Regions from separate parts of the Flavobacterium sp. Arc2 genome, predicted to be linked through region 2. Evidence: riboswitches for the same ligand, from Rfam matches in the RefSeq annotation. Region 2 holds a riboswitch; the other holds the start of a gene.
What was found. Region 2 has a riboswitch for S-adenosylmethionine ahead of thrA (bifunctional aspartate kinase/homoserine dehydrogenase I). Riboswitches for the same ligand answer to the same signal wherever they lie in the genome.
Positions count from the first base shown of each region.

Region 1: another riboswitch for S-adenosylmethionine. It lies ahead of QO182_RS07180 (Na+/H+ antiporter NhaC family protein); the one in region 2 lies ahead of thrA (bifunctional aspartate kinase/homoserine dehydrogenase I).

Region 1 covers NZ_JASMRH010000008.1:60,559-73,451, forward strand. The annotation lists gene QO182_RS07155 (YoaK family protein) at 1-119, shown strand, start outside; gene QO182_RS07160 (YeiH family protein) at 112-1,089, opposite strand; gene QO182_RS07165 (LysR family transcriptional regulator) at 1,165-2,061, opposite strand; gene QO182_RS07170 (hypothetical protein) at 2,094-4,121, opposite strand; gene fabG (3-oxoacyl-[acyl-carrier-protein] reductase) at 4,200-4,946, opposite strand; gene QO182_RS07180 (Na+/H+ antiporter NhaC family protein) at 5,132-6,454, opposite strand; SAM-I-IV-variant riboswitch at 6,514-6,610, opposite strand; gene QO182_RS07185 (T9SS type A sorting domain-containing protein) at 6,709-8,979, opposite strand; gene QO182_RS07190 (choice-of-anchor L domain-containing protein) at 9,213-12,731, shown strand.
Region 2 covers NZ_JASMRH010000003.1:41,806-54,698, forward strand. The annotation lists gene QO182_RS02565 (sulfite exporter TauE/SafE family protein) at 252-1,040, shown strand; gene QO182_RS02570 (Rrf2 family transcriptional regulator) at 1,135-1,545, opposite strand; gene QO182_RS02575 (GIY-YIG nuclease family protein) at 1,669-2,517, opposite strand; gene QO182_RS02580 (PLP-dependent aspartate aminotransferase family protein) at 2,649-3,821, opposite strand; gene QO182_RS02585 (OsmC family protein) at 3,908-4,342, opposite strand; gene QO182_RS02590 (hypothetical protein) at 4,509-4,865, opposite strand; gene thrA (bifunctional aspartate kinase/homoserine dehydrogenase I) at 4,925-8,311, opposite strand; SAM riboswitch class I at 8,392-8,500, opposite strand; gene QO182_RS02600 (hypothetical protein) at 8,681-8,884, opposite strand; gene QO182_RS02605 (O-acetylhomoserine aminocarboxypropyltransferase/cysteine synthase family protein) at 9,429-10,703, opposite strand; gene QO182_RS02610 (hypothetical protein) at 11,276-11,473, opposite strand; gene QO182_RS02615 (hypothetical protein) at 11,682-11,987, opposite strand; gene metK (methionine adenosyltransferase) at 12,642-12,893, shown strand, end outside.

The DNA of each region.
Region 1 (12,893 bases), on a different contig from region 2:
TAGAGATGAAGACTCTTTTTGTCGCTGCTTTTTTTCTTTTAATAGCACTGATGTATGATTATGTCCGACTACAGTTCTATGTAATAAAAAGGAAAAGATTCAGTCGTGTTACTAGATAAAATACAGAATGGAAAGTAAGGCTGATATGGCAATACATGCCCAAAGTAGAACTCCTTGTACCAATGGTTTAACCCCCAAAGACTGCAATACAGTATGACTTAAGCCTGCGCCAATTAAAAACAAGGTAATAGTAAGTCCTGTTTTTGCTAAAGCAACCATATACGGTGCTACCAGAGCTGTTTGTGGAACGTATGTATTAAGTACCATCGCCAAAATAAACACTCCAATAAAATAAGGAATTTTTATTTTGCTCGATTTGTTCTTAAAAACCAGTGCAGTAATCAAAGCAACCGGAATAATCCATAAAGCACGAGCCAGTTTTACAGTTGTTGCAATCTGCAATGCCTCAGGACCATATTTATTAGCTGCACCTACTACTGAACTCGTATCATGAATCGCAATAGCGCACCATAAACCAAATTCCTGTTGGCTTAAGTGCAACCAATGTCCGATAGCAGGAAATAAAAAGAGAGCAATTGAATTAAGGATAAAAATCACGCCTAGGGCTACAGAAGTCTGTTTTTCGTCAGATTTAATGACTGGGGCTATCGCGGCAATAGCACTACCTCCACAAATAGCAGTACCACATGAGATTAAATGAGACGTTTTTTTGTCAATTTTTAACCATTTACCTATTAACAAACCTAAGAGTAAAGTACTAAAGATAGATGCGACAGTAAACAAAAAACCCGTTTTCCCAGCAGAAATCGCAGAGTTTACATTCATTCCAAAACCCAAACCGATAACAGAGAGCTGAAGTAATATATTAATTGCTTTTGCATTAAAGCGCAAAAATGGATTACCAGAAATATTGGCAGCAACTAAACCAAGAACTAAAGCGATAGGTGGCGAAATTAATCCGGAAATACAAATTACCAGCAATAGGACAAAAATAACTTGCTGTGTTATAGTATTCGTATTAAAAAAAGGAGAACTGTTCTTTGAGATGATTTTAGACTGATTTTCCACGGTGAATATATTGAATTAGTACCCAACAAAGATGCGGGGATAAATCGGTATTCACCAATCATAATAAACAATCTATTATAACTTTAAATTATAGTGTTTCGTAATATTTTTGATAAACAAATCTGAAAGAGCGTTTGTTTTTCCTTGTAAACCAATGATATAAAAATAACGTTCTATAATAAGGTTATCTACATCAAGAATGACTAACTCATTGTTTTTCAATTCTTTTTCAATAGCATGTATCGAAATAAAAGCCACGCAATTTGAATTCATAAGATACGACTTGATACTTTCAGTACTCCCTAATTGCATCTCCACAATCAACTCAGCCATCTTAATTTTTAAAGGTTTCAAAGCGTGTTCGATTACTTCTAATGTTCCTGACCCTTGTTCCCGCATTAAAAATCGCAATTGCACGAGGTCTTCCTTTGTAATTTCTCCTTTGTCTACCAATGGATTAGCTCTATTACAAACCAGTACTAATTCGTCTTTTAAAAACGGAGTATATTTAATAGCTTTGTTTTTAGACTGTCCTTCAACAATGCCGATTTCGATTTCTTTATTCAGTAAGGCGTTTTCTATTTGTTCTGTGTTACCATTACGCAAAATAACTTTGACACCCTGCATTTCCTGATGAAAGCGAGCTAATAGTGGCGGAATTATATATTGAGAAATAGTTGTGCTGGCTCCTAGGCGAAGCATACCGTGCTGCTCTTTTATAAGTGAGCTCATTTCAAAATCAATTTCACGGTAGATTTCAAAAATGTTCTTGGCATGTTTGACTAACTGTTCTCCCGCATGCGTCAGCGAAATCTTTGAGCCATTTCGGTCAAAAAGCTTCACTTTATATTCTTCTTCCAGTTCTTGTATGTGCTTAGATACTGCTGGCTGTGTAATGAATAATTCAGTTGCTGCTTTAGTAAAACTTAATCGGGTAGCCACGGTGAAAAACACTTTTAATCTAAAATCCATAATTGCATTGTATGGGTTAAACCAAATGGAATTTACAACAATCCATTGTACTTCCTTACAAACCATTCGGTGGAAAGCAATGAAACAATTAAAATTAGCAGTAAAGTCCAATCAATCAAAGGAGAGCGGGTTACCGTATTTTTTTCTATTGCTTTATAATTGTCATCTTCTAAAAGTGATTTGATTAGTGTGTTCACCTGATTTGGAAAATAAACCGCTCCTTGCGTTTGCGTGGCCAATTGTTTTAATTTTTCCACGTCGGGATTGACAAATTGCTTTTCTTTGTCGAAATCTAAAATTTCAAAATGACTTGAATAACTTGTATTTGAATTCAGTTCTTTTACAGAGAAATTATAAGTTCCCGCTGCAAGTCCGTCTAAATTTACTTTGTAAAATGCGTTTCCTTTCAATAAATCGTAGTTCTTAGTTTGTTTTGTTGCTGTATTTGTTACAATAATTGTCAAACGCGCTTTATCGTCAAATTCATAGTTTTTATTGAAATATTGAGCCGTTATTTCGATAGCGTCACCTGAGTTATAAAAACTTTCATGATTAACCACTAATGCTTTTTTAGAACTACTAGAGGCTAGATACTGAATTGTTTTATCTATAAAAACATCAAATTTAGCAAAGGACTGAGTGTCAACATGACTTTGCAATCTCCATTTCCAGATATTTTCACCCAATAGAAATGCGCTACGATTTCCTTGATTTTCGGCATATACTAATAATGGGGAATTTGTATCTATAGTTCTAATTTTAGAAGAAAGTAAAACAGAAGCGTTGCCCTTAACGGTAATACCTCCAAAGGCATTTTCTAATGGAGGAAAATTTTCGAAACCAATATTATCTGTGGCAAATAAATTAAATTGGGGATTAAAACTCGCTAAATAATTCTCTTTTTGATTACTCATTTTAAATGCTAAACTACTTTGCTCCTTATTTAAAAAGGAGAAATCAGTACTTGTTCCGGTAATAATAAAAGTAGATATTCCTGCCTTTTTATTATCTTCAAAGATAGACTTAAAGGCTATCGTCGGTTGATATAAAACCAGAACATTGTAATCTTTTAATGAATTGACAGCGTTAGGTTTAATAACGGTTACTTTGCGTTGTGCATTAAATTCAATACTGCGTTTTAAAGCACCTACATCCGGATGATTTATTGCCGTTATAAGTGCAATATTTGTTTTCTGATCAATTACTTCTACCGCAAAGTTTTTTGAATTATTATAAGTGTTTTTCTCTTTTTCAAGACTGGATAATGTTGCTTTAAAAGTTTGCGAACCTATTTTATTTGCCGGTAAAAGAACATTTAAAATGGCAGTTCTTTTAGAGGATGAAAAGGAAACACTTTGTTTTGTAACAACTGAATTCCCTTGTGAAATCATAAAATCTGCAGACACATTTTTGTCTCTAGAATAGTTCAGGAAAACTTCTACAGGAAATTTATTTTTGTAGAATGCATATTTATTGACATTGATTTGGCTAATCTTTAAGTCGATTACCTTGGTTGTATCTCCCAAAATTATTGGAAAAACTTTATTGGCAGCATCAAAACTATAAACATAATCATTACCTGAAGTCTGATTTCCGTCTGTTAAGAGAATTGTTGGGAATATACTATTTCTATTAGTACTTCTTAACTCTTTTGAAATTCCGCCTAGATTAGTTTGTGTCCCTTTAAAGTCAAATTTTTCTGAGGGTTCAAATGCCGTGTCAAATCGATACGACTGCAAATTAAACTTTTCATTTAAGGCTGAGTTTGCTGTTATTAAAGCATATATTTCTAAAGCTTTTTTGTTAGCGTTTAAGGCCGTTATCGAACTTGAATTATCTACAACAACTGCCAAAGGCGGTTTGATAATCTCCAGCGTATTTCTGGTGATTATGGGATTAATCAACAATAATAGAATCCCGAACAAGGATAGAAAACGCAATAAAGCCAAAAACAAATTTAGTTTTGATTTGCTTTTGGCTTTATAAAAATATTGGTAAAATGATAAACCACCGGCAATTACTATTGATAGTAGAATTAGTAGGACCGTGTTTGTTGTCATTCTATTTATTTTAAATGATGAATTTTAAATGGAAAGAATTCAGTATTTTAAAATTCATCATCTAAAATTTATAATTTCTTATGTTAGCATTCCTCCATCAACATTTAAGACTTGACCAGTGATATACGCACTCATGTCAGACGCTAAGAAAAGGCAAGCATTAGCAACATCCTCAGTAGTTCCTCCGCGTTTCAACGGAATCCCGTCTCTCCATGCTTGAACGACATCATCATTTAATTTTGCTGTCATTTCAGTTTCAATAAATCCTGGAGCAATAGCATTACAGCGAATGTTACGCGAACCTAATTCAAGTGCAACCGATTTTGTAAATCCAATAACACCTGCTTTTGAAGCGGCATAATTCGTTTGGCCCGCATTACCCTTCACTCCTACTACACTACTCATATTGATAATTGATCCGGCGCGTTTTTTCAAGAAAGTTCTTTGAATTGCTTTGGTCATATTGAAAACTGATTTCAAGTTCACATCAATAACTTTGTCAAAATCCTCTTCAGACATACGCATTAGCAAGTTGTCTTTAGTAATTCCAGCATTATTAATCAAAATATCAACAGTTCCAAATTCAGCAATTACAGCATCAACCATAGCTTGTGCTTCATTAAAATCAGCTGCATTTGATTGGTATCCTTTTGCTTTTATTCCAAGAGCGTTCAATTCATTTTCTAATGCTAAAGCCGATTCCACAGATGAACTGTATGTAAAAGCAACATTTGCTCCATGTTTTGCAAAAACTTCTGCAATTCCTTTTCCAATTCCGCGACTCGCGCCTGTTATAATGGCCACTTTTCCTTCTAGTAATTTCATATTCAAAAATTATTTTAATTTTTATTTGTAGCTATTCCTGCTATCCGCTTCAATCTTTTATGACCGCTAGCGCTTTCATAAAAGGATTTCCACTACTATCAGGGCTATCTTACAGTTGTCAAATATAGAATAATTCCTTTTTTAAAAAAATTTAAAAATCAATAACATTCGAAATCGAACCGATTTTAAAGATCCAGAAATCGTTTTACCAATTTGTCCCAAAAAGAGCTATAAATCGCAACCAAAGTAAAAATAAACAAAAATAAATGATACCAAGCATTTGTTAGTAAATCCATAAAATCAAGTTTGCCATTTGCAAAACTTAAAATCAGCAATACTTGTGCCCCATAAGGCAAGATCCCTTGCACTACACAAGAAAATATATCAAGAATTGCTGCTGTTTTCTTGGGACTCAAATCGTATTCATCACTAATTTCCTTAGCAATTCCACCTGTTATAACAATGGAAACTGTATTATTGGCAATAGCCACATTCGTAAAACCTACCAAAGCACCAATTCCAGCCTGCGCCGATTTTTTACTTTTAATGCGCTTTTTGATTTGGTACAATAAATAAGCAATTCCTCCAGCTTTATCAACCATTGCTGCTAAACCACCAGTAAGCATAGACAATAAAAATATTTCAGTCATACTAGTGAAGCCCTCATATATCTTTTGGGCAAATTCCATCAACGTAAAATGATTTCCAAAATACCCAATCAATCCAGCTAATAAAGTTCCAATAATCAGTGTTGAAAAAACGTTTATGCCAACTAATGCTAATACAATTACTAGAACGTAAGGAACAATAGTTATCCATTCAAAATTGGTCTTAGGAATCGCCACTGCAGTAATATCAGAGTTCAGTCCCAAATAAAAGAAAACTAGAACGGTTATAATGGCTGCGGGAAAAGCAATGAATAAATTTATTTTGAATTTATCTTTCAGTTTACATCCTAATGATTGCGTAGCAGCAATTGTAGTATCTGAAATCATCGATAGATTATCTCCAAGCATCGAACCACCTAACAAAGCGCCAGCAATCAATTGTAATGAAGCTCCACTTGAATTAGCCAGACTAACAGCTATAGGTCCAATAGCTACAATAGCACCTACAGAAGTTCCAGTAGCTGTTGATAAAAAGGCCGCTATTAAAAAGATCCCTAACGGAAAATAAGCGACATCAATTGTATTAATTCCAAGGCTTACAACTGCATCCACACCTCCCGTTGCTTTACTAACAACAGCAAATGCTCCCGCGAGAAGATAAATGAGACACATGGTCATAATTTTACTCTCTCCACAACCAGCAATCAAAGTGGCTACTTTCTCATCAGACGAACTTTTGAATAGTAAAAAAGCAGAAATAATTCCTATCACAACAGCAATTGGCGCAGGTAAAGCATAGAAATCATCAAGCCATATACCGGCTCCTAAAAAAATAAAAATAAAAATTAATAAGGGAATTAGAGCAAATGCATTTCCTTTTTTTTTCAATAAATGAGTCATAAATCAGTTTTATAATGATATAAATATGACGAAAAACAATAGCTAAAAAAATGGGAATGTAAAACAACATTTTTTCCAAAGGATTTGGCTTATCGTTTTAGCACCTTGCTCGTTGTTGCAGGTTGCTATCTCTTTTTGAGATTCGTGATAACGGCTGCAAAAGTAATTATTATTTTTTGAAATCGTCACCTTCGACCAGAAAAAATATTTTACAAAAAAAAGCCTTACCGAAGTAAAGCTTTTTTATAACTAATTTAGTTTTTTATAAATTTCATATTCGAACTTCCTTTATCTGTATTCATTTTCAAGAAATACTTTCCGGAAGCCAGTTTAGAAACATCAACCTTTGTTACTGAAGTCGCATTCGGAACAGCAATGACCATTTGTCCAAGAATATCATAAATTGCTATTGATTGTACTTCTATCGAATTTTTATAATTAATATTTAGAATCTCATTTACTGGATTTGGAAACACACTAAAGTAATTTGAAAATTCAAAATCTGAAGTTGCTAAGGTTTTAAAGGTAGATGTCGCTTTGTTTGTCAGAATTGGAAAGTTATAATCAAAATAAATATTAGCTTCATTTTGGAATGTATCGCCAACTACTAATGTTGGTAATGTTTTAATCTTAAAAGCTATATAACCATCATTATTAGCATCATCAAAAGGCAAATTGATGTTTTCGAATATAAATTCCACCTTGTTTTCCTCAGAAATTTTGCTTACAAATTCATGACTTCCTTTCGTTGGAACCAAGCTTGAAATATTAAATTTGGTTAAATCGATTAGATCTTTTACTACAATATTTTGAGCGCGATAAGTTCCTGTATTTTCAAACCGAATCATATAATGTACATATTCCCCAATCAAACTTGGAGTAATGACATTTCCTTCTAAGCAGGTTTTATCATTTGGGTCATAAGAACCAACAACACTTTGGCGTAAAGCAAACGAATTATCAATAGGTTTTTCATCTCCTGTTATAGGATTAATTACTGCGTTAAAACTCAAACGGTCTCCAATATTTACAGCAGGAGTTTCCATTGGCGAATTCACATTCAAGGTAACTGCAATCTCACGCGTTTCAAATGGTTGTAAATTGATATAATCCCAACTAAGTCTGTCTGTCACTTGACTATTTACAGCTGGATTTGCTGATATATAATCTAAAACGGCATCATTAAAACTTAGACTTACTGCACCTGATTGTATAGTAGTTCCTTTGTTTTTATATATGATTTTATAAGTAGCGTCAAATCCTGGCCTAGCTGGAATTATTGGTAATAAAGTTACTTCTAAATCGGGATGAACACCATTTGGAGTAACACAAAAATCTTGAGTGAATGGACTATTTTGCGATGGAAAACTCGCATCGATTGAACTAGGTGAAACACTAAAATAATTTGGATTTTCTAAAATTGGAGTAATAGTATGCATTCCTTCTCCAACAGGAAGACTATAGTTCCCCGAATTATTGGAGATTAAATTCCCCTTATTCACACCATTAGTAATAGAAAAATTTAAATTAGAATAACTTATATCTGATGAGTCACAACCATTTCCATTTGTATCTAAAATAGCCTTTCCTCGAATGGTGTAGAAATTACCTCCTGGAGAAAATGAACAATAGGAGTTTATTTCACAATTCGTAATACCCTGTAAAGTCAGAATAAACTTTGCGTTATTAACATTAAAATCATCAGTACAAATAAAGGTTAAATTAGGATTATTCTGTAATAATAAATCAATTAAGGGCAAACCATTTTTTAAATTTAAATTAACCAAATTGTTGTTTTGACAATCCAAATAGATTTGGTTGCATTCTGATAAATCAAGACTTAAAAATTTATTATTTCTGCAAGTAACAGACTGTAAATTACTACATCCTTTAAAAGTTATCTGCTCTAATAAATTATTATTTAATAATACTGATGTTAACTTATTTAAATTACTTAAATCTAACATAGTCAATAGATTATTTTCACAAATAATTTCATGTAAATTAGGGCATCCTGACACCTTTAAATCTGTAAGTTGATTGTCTGAACAATAGAGACTAACTAGTCCTTTATTACTGGAAAAATCGAGTGTAGTCAGTTTGTTTTCATTACAATAAAGAATATTCAACTTATTTAAGTTATCAATATTTAAACTTGTCAAGGAATTTCTTTGACATTGTAATTGCTCTAAGTTTTTTAATCCTGACAAATCTAAAGTGCTTAAATTATTTCCTATCACAGATAACGCTCTTAAGTTTGAAAAATTATTTATCCCCGTTAAGTCAGATATATTTGATTCACTTACATACAATTGGTAAACCTCTAATGCTTCACTTACTTCTATTTCACCATTGTTATTAGAGTCTATTTTTATACTATTCCCATATAAACCTATAGCATCATTATTCCCTATGTTTGTTGACAGTAATTTAGTTTTAAAATTAGCATCAGGAAAATTAATTATTTGAGCATTAACTCCAGAAAATATAAAAAGAGCAAGTAATAAAAAGTAGAATTTTCTCATATATAATTTTTAAAGCAAGTAAATATAACAAAATTTGTACTACAAAAAATAATGTCCATAAAATGAATAACTCACAACAGATTTCTATAGAAAAAAGAACAGGATTATAGTAACATTTTGTAAAAAAGAGAAAAGGATTACATTCTTCTTAAGTATATTTGTCAGTAGTCAATTTAGCATTATCCCTTTTATTTAAAATAAGAAAGAGAAAAGTCAATTTCCCAAATTTGTAAATGAAAAAAATATTTTTCTTATTTTATATTCTTTTTAGTATAGTTGCTAATGCGCAATTAGTGGTCGATAATACGTCTCAAACGCCTAAACAATTAGTGCAAAACGTAGTCGTAGGACAAGGAATTAACGTTTCCAATATTAAATTTAATGGTACTGCCGCCAATGCAGATTTAGTTAGTGATCAAGTAGGCCTTTTCTCTAATGGGCTGACAACAAACATCGGCTTAAATACCGGAATTATTTTAAGCACTGGAAATGCTATAATTGCAAAAGGTGTAAATGATAATCCATCTGGAACTTTAGAAACTACAAATCCATTTATAGGAGATCCTGACTTATCTATTTTATCCAATAATCAAACAATTCAGAATGTAGCCATTCTTGAATTTGACTTTATACCTACAGGAAATAAATTGAGTTTTAATTTTGTTTTTGCCTCAGAGGAATATCCTGAATATGTAAATGATACCTATAATGATAATTTTGGTTTTTTCTTGAGTGGACCGGGAATTACAGGTCCTTTTTCAGGTAGTTCTAAAAATATTGCATTAATCCCTACTACAACTCTACCTGTTTCTATTAATAATTTAAACAACGGAAAATCAAATGTGGGACCTTGTGAATATTGTGAATATTACGTTGATAACACAGCGGGAACTACTATTCAATATGACGGATTTACTAAAGTCTTATCGGCCAATGCTGATGTTGTTTGCGGCCAAACCTATCATATTAAGTTAGCGATAGGTAATGCTGGTGCTGATAATTATTATGATTCGGCTGTATTTATAGAAGGTGCCAGTTTTAGTTCCCCGTCAATTAATTTAGGACCTGACTTGAAGATATGCAGTGCCTCAAACCATGTATTAAATTCGGGATTAAGTGCCAGTGAAATTCATGAATGGCGTTATAATGGAACTATAATTCCAGGAGAGATTGGACCACAAATCACCATAGATAAATCGGGTTTGTATTCCGTTCAGGCTTTTCCTTTTGGGGCGACTTGCCCTGTAAATGATGAGATAGAAATTCAGTTCAGTATGCTTGCAGCTCCCTATCTTTATTGTGGAACAAAAACTTCTAATTCTATCACTTTTGATTGGCTCGCTTTAGGAGACGCGGAGTTTTCTGTTGTGTATAAAATAGGAAGTAGTACAGCTGTTGACGTTGGATTCGTTGGTAAAATCTATTCCTATACTGTTCCAAATATTCCTCCGGGTGAAACTGTTGTAATAACAGTAACTCCAATTGGAACACCAGCAGAATGTTTTGGCCCCAATTCAATAACCTGTGCACTTGATAGTTGCTTAGTTAGTCCAACATTAAGTCTCACTCAAGGTCCTAGTTCTCAGCAAATATGTGAGAACGAAGTTATTTCGAATGTTGTTTACACAATTGGTGGTGGAGCAACCACTGCATCTATAACTTCTGGAAGTTTGCCTAATGGCGTAACGACAAGTTTAGTTGGAACTCAATTTAAAATTGATGGTACGCCAACCGTTTCGGGAACCTATAATTATACAATAACTACATCAGGAGGATGTTCTCCAAATGCAACTTTAAATGGATTCATTACTGTAAATCCAGGAACGATTCCAACATTTACAGCTGTTGCTCCTATTTGCGCCGGAGGAACGCTTGCTGCACTTCCATTACAATCCAATAACAGCATTACAGGAACGTGGTCTCCTGCTTTAAACAATTCTATAACAACAGAATATACATTTACACCAAACGCGGGACAATGTGCAAACTCAGCCAAATTAACGATAACCGTAAATCAAAAGACAACTCCTACATTTACAGCCGTTGATCCTATTTGTGAAGGCGAAACACTTGTTGCACTTCCATTACAATCAAACAACAATATCAATGGAACTTGGTCGCCTGCTTTAAATAATACTGCTTCTACTGAATATACATTTACTCCAAATGCGGGACAATGTGCTACTACTGCCAAATTAACGATAACCGTAAATCAAAAAACAACTCCGACATTTACAGCCGTTGCTGCTATCTGTTCAGGCGAAACACTTGTTGCACTTCCATTACAATCAAACAACAACATTTCTGGAACTTGGTCGCCTGCTTTAAACAATACTACAACAACAGAATATACATTTACCCCAAACACCGGAGAATGTGCTACTACTGCCAAATTAACGATAACCGTAAATCAAAAAACAACTCCGACATTTACAGCCGTTGCTGCTATCTGTTCAGGCGAAACACTTGTTGCACTTCCATTACAATCAAACAACAACATTTCTGGAACTTGGTCGCCTGCTTTAAACAATACTACAACAACAGAATATACATTTACCCCAAACACCGGAGAATGTGCGACCCCAACCCAATTAACGATTACCGTAAATCAAAAAACAACGCCAACATTTACAGCAGTTGCTGCTATCTGTTCTGGCGAAGCACTTGCTGCAATTCCATTACAATCAAACAACAACATTTCTGGAACTTGGTCGCCTGCATTAAACAACACCACAACTACTGAATATACATTTACTCCAAATGCAGAACAATGTACTAATACGGCCAAATTAACGATTGTTGTAAATCAAAAAACAACTCCAATATTTACAGCAGTTGCTGCTATCTGTTCAGGTGAAACACTTGTTGCACTTCCATTACAATCAAACAACAACATTTCTGGAACTTGGTCGCCTGCTCTAAACAATAGTACAACTGCTGAATATACATTTTCTCCAAATGCAGGAGAATGTGCTAATGAAACTAAACTGACAATTTCAGTATTTCCAAAACCAATTCCGCTTGTGAGAGATGGTAAAATATGCGTCGATAAAAACTCAAATGCCGTAATCCAGTCTTATCTTTTAGATACCAAACTCAATAATGCAACTCATAATTTTGAATGGTTTTTAAATGGGATTACAATATTTAATGCAACGCAAAGCACATATGAAGCTACCCAAAAAGGAATCTATTCTGTTGTGGCTACAAATCAATCTACGAATTGCAGTTCAACAGTCGTTGAAGCAATAGTTACTGAAACCTTATCTAACACTACAACATTTAAAATAACACAAATGAATGCCTTTAGTGATGATGCAACCCTAACTATTTCAGTTGTTGAAGGGACTGCAAACTATGAGTATCAGCTGGACCAAAGTCCTTTTCAATTGTCAAATGTTTTTGCTGAAGTAAGCTCAGGAACACATAATTTAAGAATTATTGACTCCAACGGCTGCACCGATTTAAGTTACCAAATCGTCGTAATAGGCTATCCAAAATTCTTCACACCAAACGGAGATGGTCACAATGATACTTGGAAAATCATTGGCTTCAACAGTCAATACAATCCGTCAATCACCATTTTTGACCGTTACGGAAAATTAATAAAACAAATTAATTCAGTTGATTTCGGTTGGGACGGAACCTATAATGGTCATCCCATGCCAGCCACTGATTACTGGTTTAGAGTACTCTATCTCGAGGATGGAATCAATAAAGAATTCAAATCTCATTTTTCTTTAAAGAGATAGCAGTTATTTTTTTAGGAGCACAACAATTTACTATAGATCCACTTCCCTCCTGCTTTCCACAGTATCTTTTGTGCAGAAAAACGCCACAAAAGGATACTTGCTTCAATCAGGGCTAGAGATGGCTTTTTAATTTCAAAACACAAAAAAACTGCTTGAATTAAC
Region 2 (12,893 bases):
AACTACAAAACAAAAAATTACTTTTCTGCACCCAAAAGCAATAGCACCTTAACTACTCAACAAAAGCATATTAGTCCCCCGAGGCATAAAATTATTAAATAAAATATTTATCTTAATTCCATTATTGTTATTCCTAAATAAAATCATGAAATTCTAATAATTGTTTAATTTTTAAAATATATTTCAGTTAGTCTACTTCCCCTATAGGATAATTATAAAATAGTTATTAATTTTGACCAAAAATTATTTGTATGGATTTTCAAATAGGATTAGTCATCGCAGGTTTAACCGTAGGTTTCATTGTTGGCTTAACTGGTGTAGGAGGTGGATCTTTGATGACACCTATATTATTATGGTTTGGTATTCCTCCAACAACAGCTGTTGGCACGGATCTATTGTATGCGGCATTTACCAAAATGGGTGGTATTTATGTGCATCATAAAAAAAAGAATATTAATTGGACCATTACGGGTTGGCTATCCTTAGGGAGTGTCCCTGCGGCATTATTAACTTTGTGGATTTTACATAGTATCAAAACAGACATTACTGCTTTAAATGCAGTAATTAAATATAGTCTGGGTTGGGCACTACTTTTAACCTCGATAGCAGTTTTGTTCAAAAAGAAACTATTGATTATTTCTCAGAAACATTCTGGTGACAAATTTCATAGCGAGAGTAAAACACAAAATATACTAACCGTTGCAATAGGTGTACTACTAGGCGCAACTGTAACACTAACGTCTATAGGCGCAGGAGCTTTAGGTACGGTAACTTTATTTTTCCTATACCCTCTTTTAGCAACTCCCAGATTAGTTGGTACTGAGATTGCTCATGCTGTTCCTTTAACACTTGTAGCAGGTTTAGGACATGCCACAATGGGAAATTTAGACTTGGGCTTGCTAGGACAGTTATTAATAGGGTCACTTCCTGGAATATACGTAGGGAGTATGCTAAGTGGAAAAGTGCCTGACTTATTTCTTAGAAATGCCATTGCGATGATGTTGTTTTTTGTAGGCTACAAACTAGTTTTCATAGGTTAAACTTCCAGTTATTAATTCAAAAAAAAAATACCCTTTCATTGTCTATCCAATGAAAGGGTATTTTTTTATCTGCGAATTACTTTAATCGGATTGACTAAAAAGCGATATCAGCAAGTGTGTTGTTTTCTAATATTTTTAATGTATTGTCACGTACTTCAGTCATTAATTTGCGAACTGCACAGGCAACCTCATCTTTACAATCATCACATTTTTCATAAAAGTTATGACTTGCACAGGGCAACAAAGCAATTGGACCTTCGAGAATACGGTACACTTTGGCCATATTAATCTCTTTCGGGTCTTTTATCAAATAATAACCGCCTCCTTTTCCTTTTTTGGCACCTAAAAAACCAGAATGACGCAAAAGCAACAAAATACTTTCCAAAAATTTCACGGAAATATTTTCGCTTTTTGCAATATCAGCAATAGCAACTGGCGTTTGATCTTCTTGGCGAGCCAAAAAAGTCAACGCTTTAATTCCGTATTTTGTTTTCTTTGAAAGCATGGTAAAGATTTTTAATTCATTTTTGAAGGATAAGGATTTTTGATATAAAAAACCCAATTAACTATTCAATAACAACAAAAATATGCTATTTTGAATCTAATTTACATAAAAAAGATTCTTACTTTAAATAGTTGTTTCAAAATCTTTCAAAGACCTTCCGTCTGCAAGTTTCCATTCCGTTTGTCCATTCGCACTTCTACCCATCAAAATTGCAGCAGCTGTAGATGGACTACTAAATATATAATCTTCTACAAATTCATAATAATCGCCTTTATTAACAAGTAAACCTTCATCAATGAGCTTTTGTCTATTTTTCACAAGACTTGCACTTAAAGAATTTGTAATTACATACGCAGCTTTAGAACCTTTGAATATCAAAAAACCATCAGATGTTGGCTCTCCTTGTCCTTCAGCACCTCGCGCTGCCTTAATAAAGAAAAAGTTTTGCTTTTGCTGAACCTTCACTACTCTTTTATCATCAAATACTTTATGCCCTAATGTATTAACTAGAATTTTGACATATCCAATAAACTCTTCCATTTCTGCTCTATCAGATTCTGAAATAGATGATTGTGTCGGAATCATTGAATTTTCAACTTTATAACGTTTAGAGTTTATTGCAATATCGTGAAGTCTATTTTCCAAATACTTGATGTGAGCTTTATTAAGGTTGTCATCCTTAGAAATAAAAACAATAGCTTCATTCCAGAATTCCTTTCCGCTTAAATGTTGTTTTAACCTACTAAAAACAGATTCAGCTTCTCCAATATAAACCAAATCATTATCCTCTTCGTCTTTTCCAAAAAGTAAATAAACTCCAGTGTTATTCAAATCATCTCTATCTGAACATTCTTTAATGTTAATTCTTGGTATTTTATAAGCTTTCCCTGTCCAATTAGAAAGTTCACAACTCATACGTCCATTTGAATCTCCATCAATCAAAAATATTTTTATTGTCTTTCCTAGTGCCATATATATTTTAAAAAAAACTAAGATAATACTTTAAAACTCAAACTAAACTTTCATTTTAATAATCTCAAATATAAACACAAAACCCACAGCTATAAACTGTGGGTTTTAAATATATGCTATAAGAAAAACGTTTAAGAAAGTGCCTGCTCTAAATCAGCAATTACATCTTTTACAGTTTCCAGTCCTACAGAAACACGTACTAAACCATCTGTAATACTTACCGCTAATCTCTCATCAACTGATAACTTACTATGTGTTGTTGATGCCGGATGTGTAACAATGGTTCTGGTATCTCCCAAGTTTGGTGACAACGAACATAATTTTATTTTATCCAAAAAGTTACGTCCTGCTTCAAGTCCTCCTTTTATTTCAAAAGCGACAATGCTGCCACCCAACTTCATTTGCTTTTGGGCAATTTCATATTGTGGATGTGATTTCAAGAAAGGATATTTTACCTTATTTACATTTGGATGCTGTTCTAAAAACTCCGCAACCTTCATTGCATTTTCGCAATGTCTGTCCAAACGAATTGCTAATGTCTCTAAACTTTTTGATAAAACCCACGCATTAAATGGGGATAAAGAAGGTCCCGTAAGTCGGGAAAACAAATAGATTTTATGAATCAACTCGGGATTACCAACCGTTACTCCGCCTAAAACTCGTCCTTGACCATCCATTAACTTTGTAGCAGAATGCACGACCAAATGCGCTCCCCATTTTATAGGTTGCTGTAAATAAGGCGTTGCAAAACAGTTGTCAATTACGAGAATCAAATTGTGCTTTTTGGCAATATTCCCTAGCAATTCCAGATCTATAATATCGACTGCGGGATTCGTTGGCGATTCAGCAAAAAGAATCTTTGTATTGGGTGTAATGAAACTTTCAATGGTTTCTGGTTCGTTAATATCAAAATACGAGGTTTCGATATTCCACTTTGGAAAATAATTGATAAACAACGAATGCGTCGCCCCAAAAACACTACTTGACGAAACGATATGATCGCCAGATTTCAATAATGCAGCCATGGTTGAATATACGGCAGCCATTCCAGAGGCAAAGGCAAAACCAGCAGTTGCGCCTTCCATCTTGCATACTTTTTCTACAAACTCGTTGGTGTTTGGGTTGCTGTAACGGCTATAAATATTTCTATCTTTCTCTTCTGCAAATGAAGCACGCATGTCTTCGGCATCTTCAAACACAAAACTAGAAGTTAAGTATAATGGAACGGAGTGCTCTAAATATTGGGTGCGTTCTAATTGGGTACGGATGGCTTCGGTTTCAAAACCAAATTCTGAATTATTCATTCTCTTTTGTTTAAAGTTTAAAGTTTAAAGTTGTTCGAAATTAGTATTTCAACACTCCCTCCCTCTTCAAACGATTAATTTTATTTTTAGATTTTACCTAATTCCACTCCATTCAAAACTACTTTATAATGGATGGTTGCCGTTGGTTCTAAAGTTTTAGAAACCGAGCAGTATTTATCGAAAGAAAGTTGAGCAGCTTTGGCAGCTTTGTCTTCTTTTATGTTTCCTTCTAAGTAAAAAACCAAGTAGATGTCTTTAAAAGGTTTTGCTTCACCAACCTGAACACGTTCTCCCTCTACCTCAGCTTTAAATGAAGTGATTTCTTGACGTTGTTTTTTTAGAATCGAAATCATATCAATAGCGCTACATCCTGCAACTCCCATTAATACTAATTCCATTGGACTTGATCCTTGATCATCGCCACCAAATTCTGGACGGCTATCTACATTTACTATATGGCCACGTTCGTTTTTTAATTCGAAATGGAAATTGTCGTTTACTCTGTTTAATGTAATTTTCATTATTATCCCCTCCCCAACCCTCCCTAAAAGGGAGGGAGCCAAGACCGAAGGTATGTCCCTTTTTTAATTATTATTCTTTATTTGAACGCGGATAAAACGGATTTGCTATAGCAAAAACGCGGATTTCAAACGCGGATTTTTATATATTTATTATTTTATTTGTTCATCATAATACGAGTAAAAATAGCAAAATTGAAACTATCCAAAATAAACTATTGAACCAACCATCTACAAACACTGTTTTATCCATTGTCCAATATGTATCAATACTATTTCTTTTGTATTTTAAGTAAAACACTTTACTTAAAACATAATAAAATCCCTGCGCAATCAAAGGTATAAATAATGAATTGACAGCTGTGCTTTTCTCTAAACCTGCAGTTAAAATTATTAAACCAATTAAGAACAACACTATATTTAATCCTAGGATTTTGAAAAATGATTGCTTGTTATCTAATTTACTTTTATCAAATAAAAAAATAATCGTCACATTCATTCCAATTATAATATACAGGATATTCATGTTCTTACTATTTATTTTAAATCTGAAATCAAAAATCGTTACTCTACAATCTTAAATCATTAGCCTTTATCCGACAATCTCAAGATGTCTCCAAAAACACCTCTTGCTGTAACTGCAGATCCCGCTCCAGCTCCTTGAATTACAATTGGTCGGTCTCCGTAAGACTCTGTATAAATCTCGAAGAAAGAATCAGAACCTTTCAATCCTCCTAAAGCAGTATCCGAAGGTACGGAAACTAATTTTACTTCCAAAATTCCTTTGTCATGTTGTAAATCTCCAGACAATTCCCCGATGTATCTCAAAACGTGATTTGGTTTTTGGTCTGCTTTTATCTTATCATAAATAGGATCAAATTCCTTTAATTTAGTCAAGAAATCTGCCGCACTTCCTTCACGTAAGTGTTCTGGAATTAAATTCTGAATATCAACTTCCTCAAACTCATTTTGCAAGTCTAGTTCTCTCGCCAATATAAGTAGTTTTCGACCTACATCATTCCCACATAAATCCTCTCTTGGATCTGGTTCAGTAAAACCACTATCAATTGCTTCTTTCAATATTTCGCTAAACGGAACATCTTTGGAAGAGAAATTATTAAACAAATAGCTTAATGTTCCTGAGAAAACGCCTTTTATTTTAGTGATATTTTCACCAGAAAGATGCAATAATTTAATAGTATCAATTAATGGTAAACCCGCACCTACATTGGTTTCATATAAATAATTCTTCTGATTATCAGCTAATGATTTACGTAGCTTTTTATAAAAACCATAACTTAAAGTATTCGCTATTTTATTTGAAGAAATTAAATCAAAACTGCTTTCAACTAACGGAATGTAATTCTCGACAAAATCAGCACTCGCCGTGTTATCAATTGCAATTAAATTTTCTAGATGATTCGCTTCTGCAAAAGCAATAATATCGCTTAATGTATACGCTGACCCCTTAGCTTGAATTTCGTTTTTCCAGTTAGCCGAAACTCCGTTTTTATTCAACAGCACATTTCGAGAATTGGCAATAGCAAAAATATTCAACTTAACATCTTTCCTTTTTTCGATTGCTTCCGCCGATTCTAAAATTTGATTGATTAAGGTTCCGCCAACTAATCCATGCCCAAAAATGGCAATATTGATTTTCTTCGCAACCCCAAATATCTCCCCATGAATAACATTCAGCGCTTTGTTAAGTTCTGATTTTTTAACCACTAAACTCACATTCTTACCCGTAACGGTATTATTGAATAAAATAGGAACAATTTTGTTTTTTATCAAAGCCGTATAAGGCTTATGAAACGTACTAAGATCTTGGCCTATTATTGAAATTACCGATACGTTGTCGACAACTGTAATCTTGTTGACATCCTTAGAATAGAAATCATTTTCGAATTCTTTTTCTAATTCGATCATAGCTTTTGTTGCTTTATCAGCAGCAACCACAAGTCCTATTCCTCTTTCTGAAGAACCTTGAGAAATAATACTTACGCTAATATCATTGTCACCCATCACCTTGAAAATACGCGCATCCACTCCTGTTTTTCCAAGTAATCCTCTTCCTTCTAAATTTACCAAAGAAACATTTTCTAAAACAGATAATGTTTTAATTCCGCTGACATTAGAATTTGAAGTAATTAAAGTTCCATTATTTTCGTGATTGAAAGTATTTAAAATACGAAGCGGAATATTTTTCTCTAATAAAGGAATAATTGTTTTTGCATGCAAAATATTCACACCAAAATTAGCAATTTCATTTGCTTCATTATAAGACAAAGATTCAATCTTTTTAGCATCTAAAACCAACTCGGGATTAGCAGTGTAAATTCCATCAACATGAGTGAAATTTTGCAATTCTTCGGCATTGATATAATTAGCGACTAATGACGCCGTATAATTACTTCCGTTTCTACCTAAAGTAGTGGTTTCGTGTTTTGCATTCGAACCAATAAAACCAGTAATCACTAGAATTGAATCTTTATTCTCTTTGAAAATTTGAATGATATTTTTCTTAGAAACAGCGTCCAAAGGTTGTGCATCCCCAAAATTAGAGTCGGTTATAATTAATTCTCTGGTGTCTGCAAGTTTCGCAGGAATACCTCTTTCATTCAATAAAAAAACCAATAATTTAGCCGAAAGAACTTCGCCATGTGCTAAAATTTGATCTTGAATTTTCACGCTATAATCCCCTATTAAACTAACACCTTCAAAAAGCTTATCTAGCTTATCAAATTCAGTTGAAAAATCAACGGCATCAAAACCATCTTTTTGATAGGTTTTAAAACTTTCTAGTAATGGCTTATAATTTCCGTTTTTTGCAGCTATAGTCAAAATGTCGTCTAGCTCATCTGTTGTTTTTCCTCTTGCCGAAACTACGATTGCAATTTTCTCGTCTTGTTTTATTTTTTCCTCAATAATATCTAAAACTGTGTTGATCCCTTCACCGTTTGCTAAAGACTTTCCACCAAATTTTACTATTTTCATCTGTTTTTTATTTTTGAAAACAACTTCTAATAAATTGTCTAGTTGTTCGTATTCCATCAAGAAAGCATCGTGTCCGTGTTGCGAGTCAATCTCACTATAGAATACATTATTTTTAAATTTTTTAATCTCGTTGTACGTATCTCGATTCTCCTTTGCTGTAAAAAACAAATCCGAATTGATTCCTACAATGTATATATTAGCATCCACTTTTGAAATAACTGATTCTAAAGACTCATGATTCCTAGTTATATCAATCGTTTTCAATAATTGGTTCATCATTTTATAAGCTGAAAGCTGAAACCTTTTTTCTAGTTTTTCTCCATGGTAATTTAACCAACTTTCTACTTTGAACGTTTCTAGTTGTTCATTGAGATCTCTATTAAATTTTACCTTGAAAGATTCAGGCGTGCGGTAGCACAACATGGCATGAATACGAGCGTCTTCAATAGGCTTTTTAGAATTATTTAGGATTTGCTCTTGCAAATAACAATTAGCAATCAACCAATCAGTTGCTTTCCAATCTGTAGCAATTGGAATGAAATTTTGAGCTAACTTAGGCTCTAAGGCCAAAATTTCCCAAGCAATTCCACCACCAACAGAACCTCCGATAAGAGCAAATAAAGAATCAATCTTTAAGAACTTTAGTCCTTCAATGAAAATTTTAGCAATATCTCGAGCGACAAAATCTCTGTAGTTCTCAATAGTCGCTGAATTGAATCCGTTACCAGGAACATCAAAAGAAACAATGGTATATTTCCTAGTATCGATTGTTCTATCGACACCCACAATATCATTCCACCAACCCGATTCGCCAATTACTTGTGAGTTTCCGGTCAAGGCATGATTAATTAAGATAATGGGAGCGGTATGCAAAGCAGCGCCAAAAACCTGATAACTTAAGTTTAGGCTAGCATAAAAAGCACCATTGTGCGTGGTGAAATTTTGTATGGTAATATGTGTTGGTTTATTTTCCAATGTCAAATCTTTTATTGATTTTGATTTGTATTTGGAAATATTAGAAAGAAAAAACTAGGTAAATACTAGAGAAATTCTTGTTGTTATCTTTCCACTTTAGGGAGTGGTAGAATGCAGCACCTTCTTCGATTTCTCGAAGGGTTGCTAAGGCTTCATCGGGTCTAATCCCTCGTCCTTTCTTTATAACATTTCAATACGTGTGTGAACTTATTACTGCAAATTAACTACATATTTTTATAACAACCAAACTTTTCCCATCCCGATTATTAGGGAAAAATATATTTAACAAAAAAAACGCGAGACATTGCTGAACATAACAATTCAGAAATTACTCGCGTGTAAATCACTATAAAGACAGCTCGCTATCAATTAGATAAAAAGAGTATCGTTTTCCTTTGAATACATCAAAAACTGTAATGAATTTGGTGATTTATTTAAATCATTAGCATTGGTGTCGTTGATACCAAATCTTGGATGAACTAAATCATCTACCGTGATTTTTATACTATTTTTTTTAGTTTTTAAGTTCCTTAAAAAACTTACCGCTCTGGTAATTCTACTAATTGCCCCCATGTGTCTACTTGTTTAATTGTTGCTATGTTTATTCTTGCTTGTTTGTTACTCTTTATTCTCTTTTAAATACCATAAAAAAACCCTTTTGGATAAATACCAAAAGGGTTAAAGTTATAGTAACTTATACTTTTGGCATATCAACATATTTTTACAAATAAGGTAATCACTAGTGATCTATTATTTCTAAAAATATGTTTTTCCATGCTAATTATCTTTAAATTCTAAATTGTTTTAATAAAAAAGCCTTCCAAAAGAAATAGGAAGGCTGATGCTTAATTATAGCTATAATATAAGGCAATCATTTCCTTGCAGATGATTCCGAAATAGTTTTAAGATTTACAATAATGATTAAATTCATCTTTGGTATTTTCTTGCAACAAATCTCAGTTTTTTTTTGCTAGTTTCCTAATGACTATCAACATTTTAACTCCTTTTTAATACAAATATTATAATCTTACAAACTGAGATTGTAATACTATAAAACTCATCTTACGTTTGGATAAAAAGCAGTTTTCAAACGATAAAAAATGCACTTTATAAATTCTTATAATAAATCAAAAACTGCTTTTAAGTCGGCTTTTAAATCTTCGATATCTTCTAAACCTACAGAAAGACGAATCAAATCTTTAGAAACACCTGAAGCTAACTGTTGTTCATCAGATAATTGTTGATGCGTTGTACTTGCTGGATGAATAATTAATGATTTTGTATCTCCAATATTTGCGAGTAGCGAAAATAGTTTGGTATCATCGGCCACTTTTTTAGCTGCTTCAAAACCTCCTTTTAGACCAAAGGTTACTAATCCGTTTTGTCCTTTCGGCAAATAACGTTTTGCCAGAGCATAATATTCACTTGATTTCAACCCTGGATAATTTACCCAAGCAACTTGCTCCTGACTTTCTAACCATTGTGCTAATGCTAATCCGTTCTCACTATGTCTCTTTACACGTACGGCCAATGTTTCTAAACCTTGAATAATTTGGAACGCATTAAACGGACTCAAAGCAGCTCCATAATCACGTAGTCCTTCAATTCTTACTCTCGCAATAAAAGCAGCGTTTCCTAAAGCTTCATGATAAACCAAGCCATGGTAACCAGCATTAGGCGTTGTAAATTCCGGAAAACGACCACTACTCCAATCAAAAGTCCCCGCATCAACAATAACTCCTCCTAAAGAAGTTCCGTTACCTGAGATATATTTTGTCAAAGAATGAATAACAATGTTCGCTCCGTGCGCTATTGGATTTAGTAAATATGGAGAAGCTACTGTGTTATCAACAATTAAAGGCACTTTTAATGCTTTTGCTTCAGCAGAAATAGCTTCAATATCCAATACATCTAACTTTGGGTTACCCAAACTTTCTATAAAAAACACTTTTGTATTCTCATTCGCTGCCTTAGCAAAATTAGCTGGATCAGAAGGATCTACAAAAGTGGTTGTAATTCCTAGTCGCGGCAAAGTAGTTTGTAATAAGTTAAATGTTCCTCCATACAAACTGCTAGATGCTACAATATGATCACCCGTTTTTAACAACACTAACAAAGCGGTTGTAATCGCCGCTGTTCCTGAAGCAGTAACAACAGCACCTATACCGCCTTCTAATGCTGCTAAACGTTGTTCTAGAATATCATTAGTAGGATTATTAAGTCTAGTATAAATATAACCCGCTTCAGAAAGCCCGAATAAATTAGCCGCATGCTCTGAATTATCAAAAACATACGATGATGTTTGGTAAATGGGAACCGCTCGAGTTCCTGCGTGTTTTGTTACATCATGTCCAGCATGCAATGCGTTTGTTTCAAATTTATTAGTACTCATAATTTTAGTTTTTTGATTTTATTGTTATTTATTAAATAAAAACCCTTTTAGATAGGTATCCAAAAGGGCTTTAAGCTGTCTTATAAACTTATACTTTTGGATTACCTGAAACAAATACACATCATGGCTTTTGCACAAATCATAGATTTGACAATTGACGGATTAACTTGTTTAAAATTTAGATTGATCATTTTATCTTATTATTTATTCTAAAAGAAGTTCTTCTTTAGTTTTCAAAAAAAAAAGCTTCCCTTTTTGAGGGAAGCTTTTGCTATATTTAAGATTTTAAATTGAAGCAATAGTCTACCCTAAGGAATGAACCTTCATGGCTTTTGACATATTACAAACATTTAATTTCATGGTTTCCTTTTTTTGTTGAAACAAATTTGCTGACAATAATTTATATATCCTAATATATTTTAAAAAATAACAAATAAAATATTTTCTGTTAAAACCCCACTAATCAATAATTTAAAACAAACGTTAAACCACCCACAAAATTGACAGCTGTTCTTAATGCTAAATTAACTTTAGATCCCATTGAATTTCTTAAATATAGGATAATCTTTAAATTATATGAACAGAACTTCATTTTCTCGAGAATACATTTGAAGCATTAAGGAAATTGAAGTGTTTTTAGACCTAGGAGAATTTGTTGTTTTGGTTTGAATTCTTGGGTGCACTAATTCGTGAATTGACTCCACTTTTTCTTCTTTTTTTACCCTGAATCTAAAATCTGACTTTGACAAAGCTGGTTTTGATGTTTTCATGATATTCCTTTTTAGCAGTTTGCTTTTTCATTTTCCTCTATCGTACGTACTAAAGCATCAGTTGCTCAAGTACTACATACCCCTTTCTAACCCATTTGATTGCCAGCACTAAACAACCGCTAAAAAAGACAAGAATAAAATACGCCTATTTTACCCTCTTAGGAACACCTTGAAAAATCTTTCATTAAGCGTCCCTTACTATCTAATTTTACTTAAAGCAGGCTTTAACAATTTTCATGTTTATTTTAACCACTCTTCTAATCTGTCTATCGCTTAATCGTTTATTATTGTATGCCTTAATCAGTCGTTTTTTCAAAGATTCCCATTTCTCTTTCATATAGGGATACAATGATATTGATCGTTGATCACCTTTTAATGCATTCAAATAATGCTTATTGTATTCCTTAACGTAATTATTATAGTCATCAAGGTATCTATCCCATTTATTACTTACGGTAACTTCGTTCTCTTTTCCTGTTTTTTCAAGTAATAAAACCTTTTGAATTGCTTTCATAATAAATTATTTTTTTGGATTGATAAATTATTTTTAACTCCTCGCTTACGTTTAGGATATGCAAGATTACCTTTCTTAATTCTAGCTATATAAACTAAAAAAACATATGCTTTTTTTAATTATAAAGTCTTTGAATCCCTACATTTAAGCTTTAACAAATTTAACAAACAGTAGTAACGAAGTGAAACATACTCGTTTAAAAGCCACAAAATCAGATATTTTACACTTTAAACAAGCCATTCTTAAGAAAAAAGTCATAAAAACTTCTGAATTCGAATCCCCGTAAAAACAATACTAAAGTAGTTTTATGATTTCAATCATAAGTAAATAGTATGTCATTAAATTATTATATAAAAGTAAACTAATCAACCGTATTTCTACTCTGTTACCTAAATAGATTTTTAGTTGATTAAAAAATAACAACACTTTCCTACTTAAAAAAAACTTAAGTTTAATTTGCAATTCAAAATGGTTTCATACCTTTGCACTCAATTACAAGAGGAAAAATTTGAACTGATTGCAACCTCTTCATAATGAAACGAATTCATTATGGATGCTGAAAAATTTTCAGTAGAAAAAATGCTAAAGCAGAAACTCTCCTTTAGTATTTCCCGCAATTATTTTTCCTCCCTTAATTTTAAATTTATATTTATTATGGCATATTTATTTACGTCAGAATCTGTAAGTGAGGGGCACCCAGACAAAATTGCAGATCAAATTTCAGACGCATTAATTGATAATTTTTTGGCATTTGACGCTGACTCAAAAGTAGCGTGTGAAACTTTAGTAACAACGGGACAAGTAATATTGGCCGGTGAAGTAAAGTCAAATACCTACCTTGATGTTCAACAAATCGCTCGTGATGTAATCAAAAAAATTGGTTACACTAAAAGCGAATACATGTTT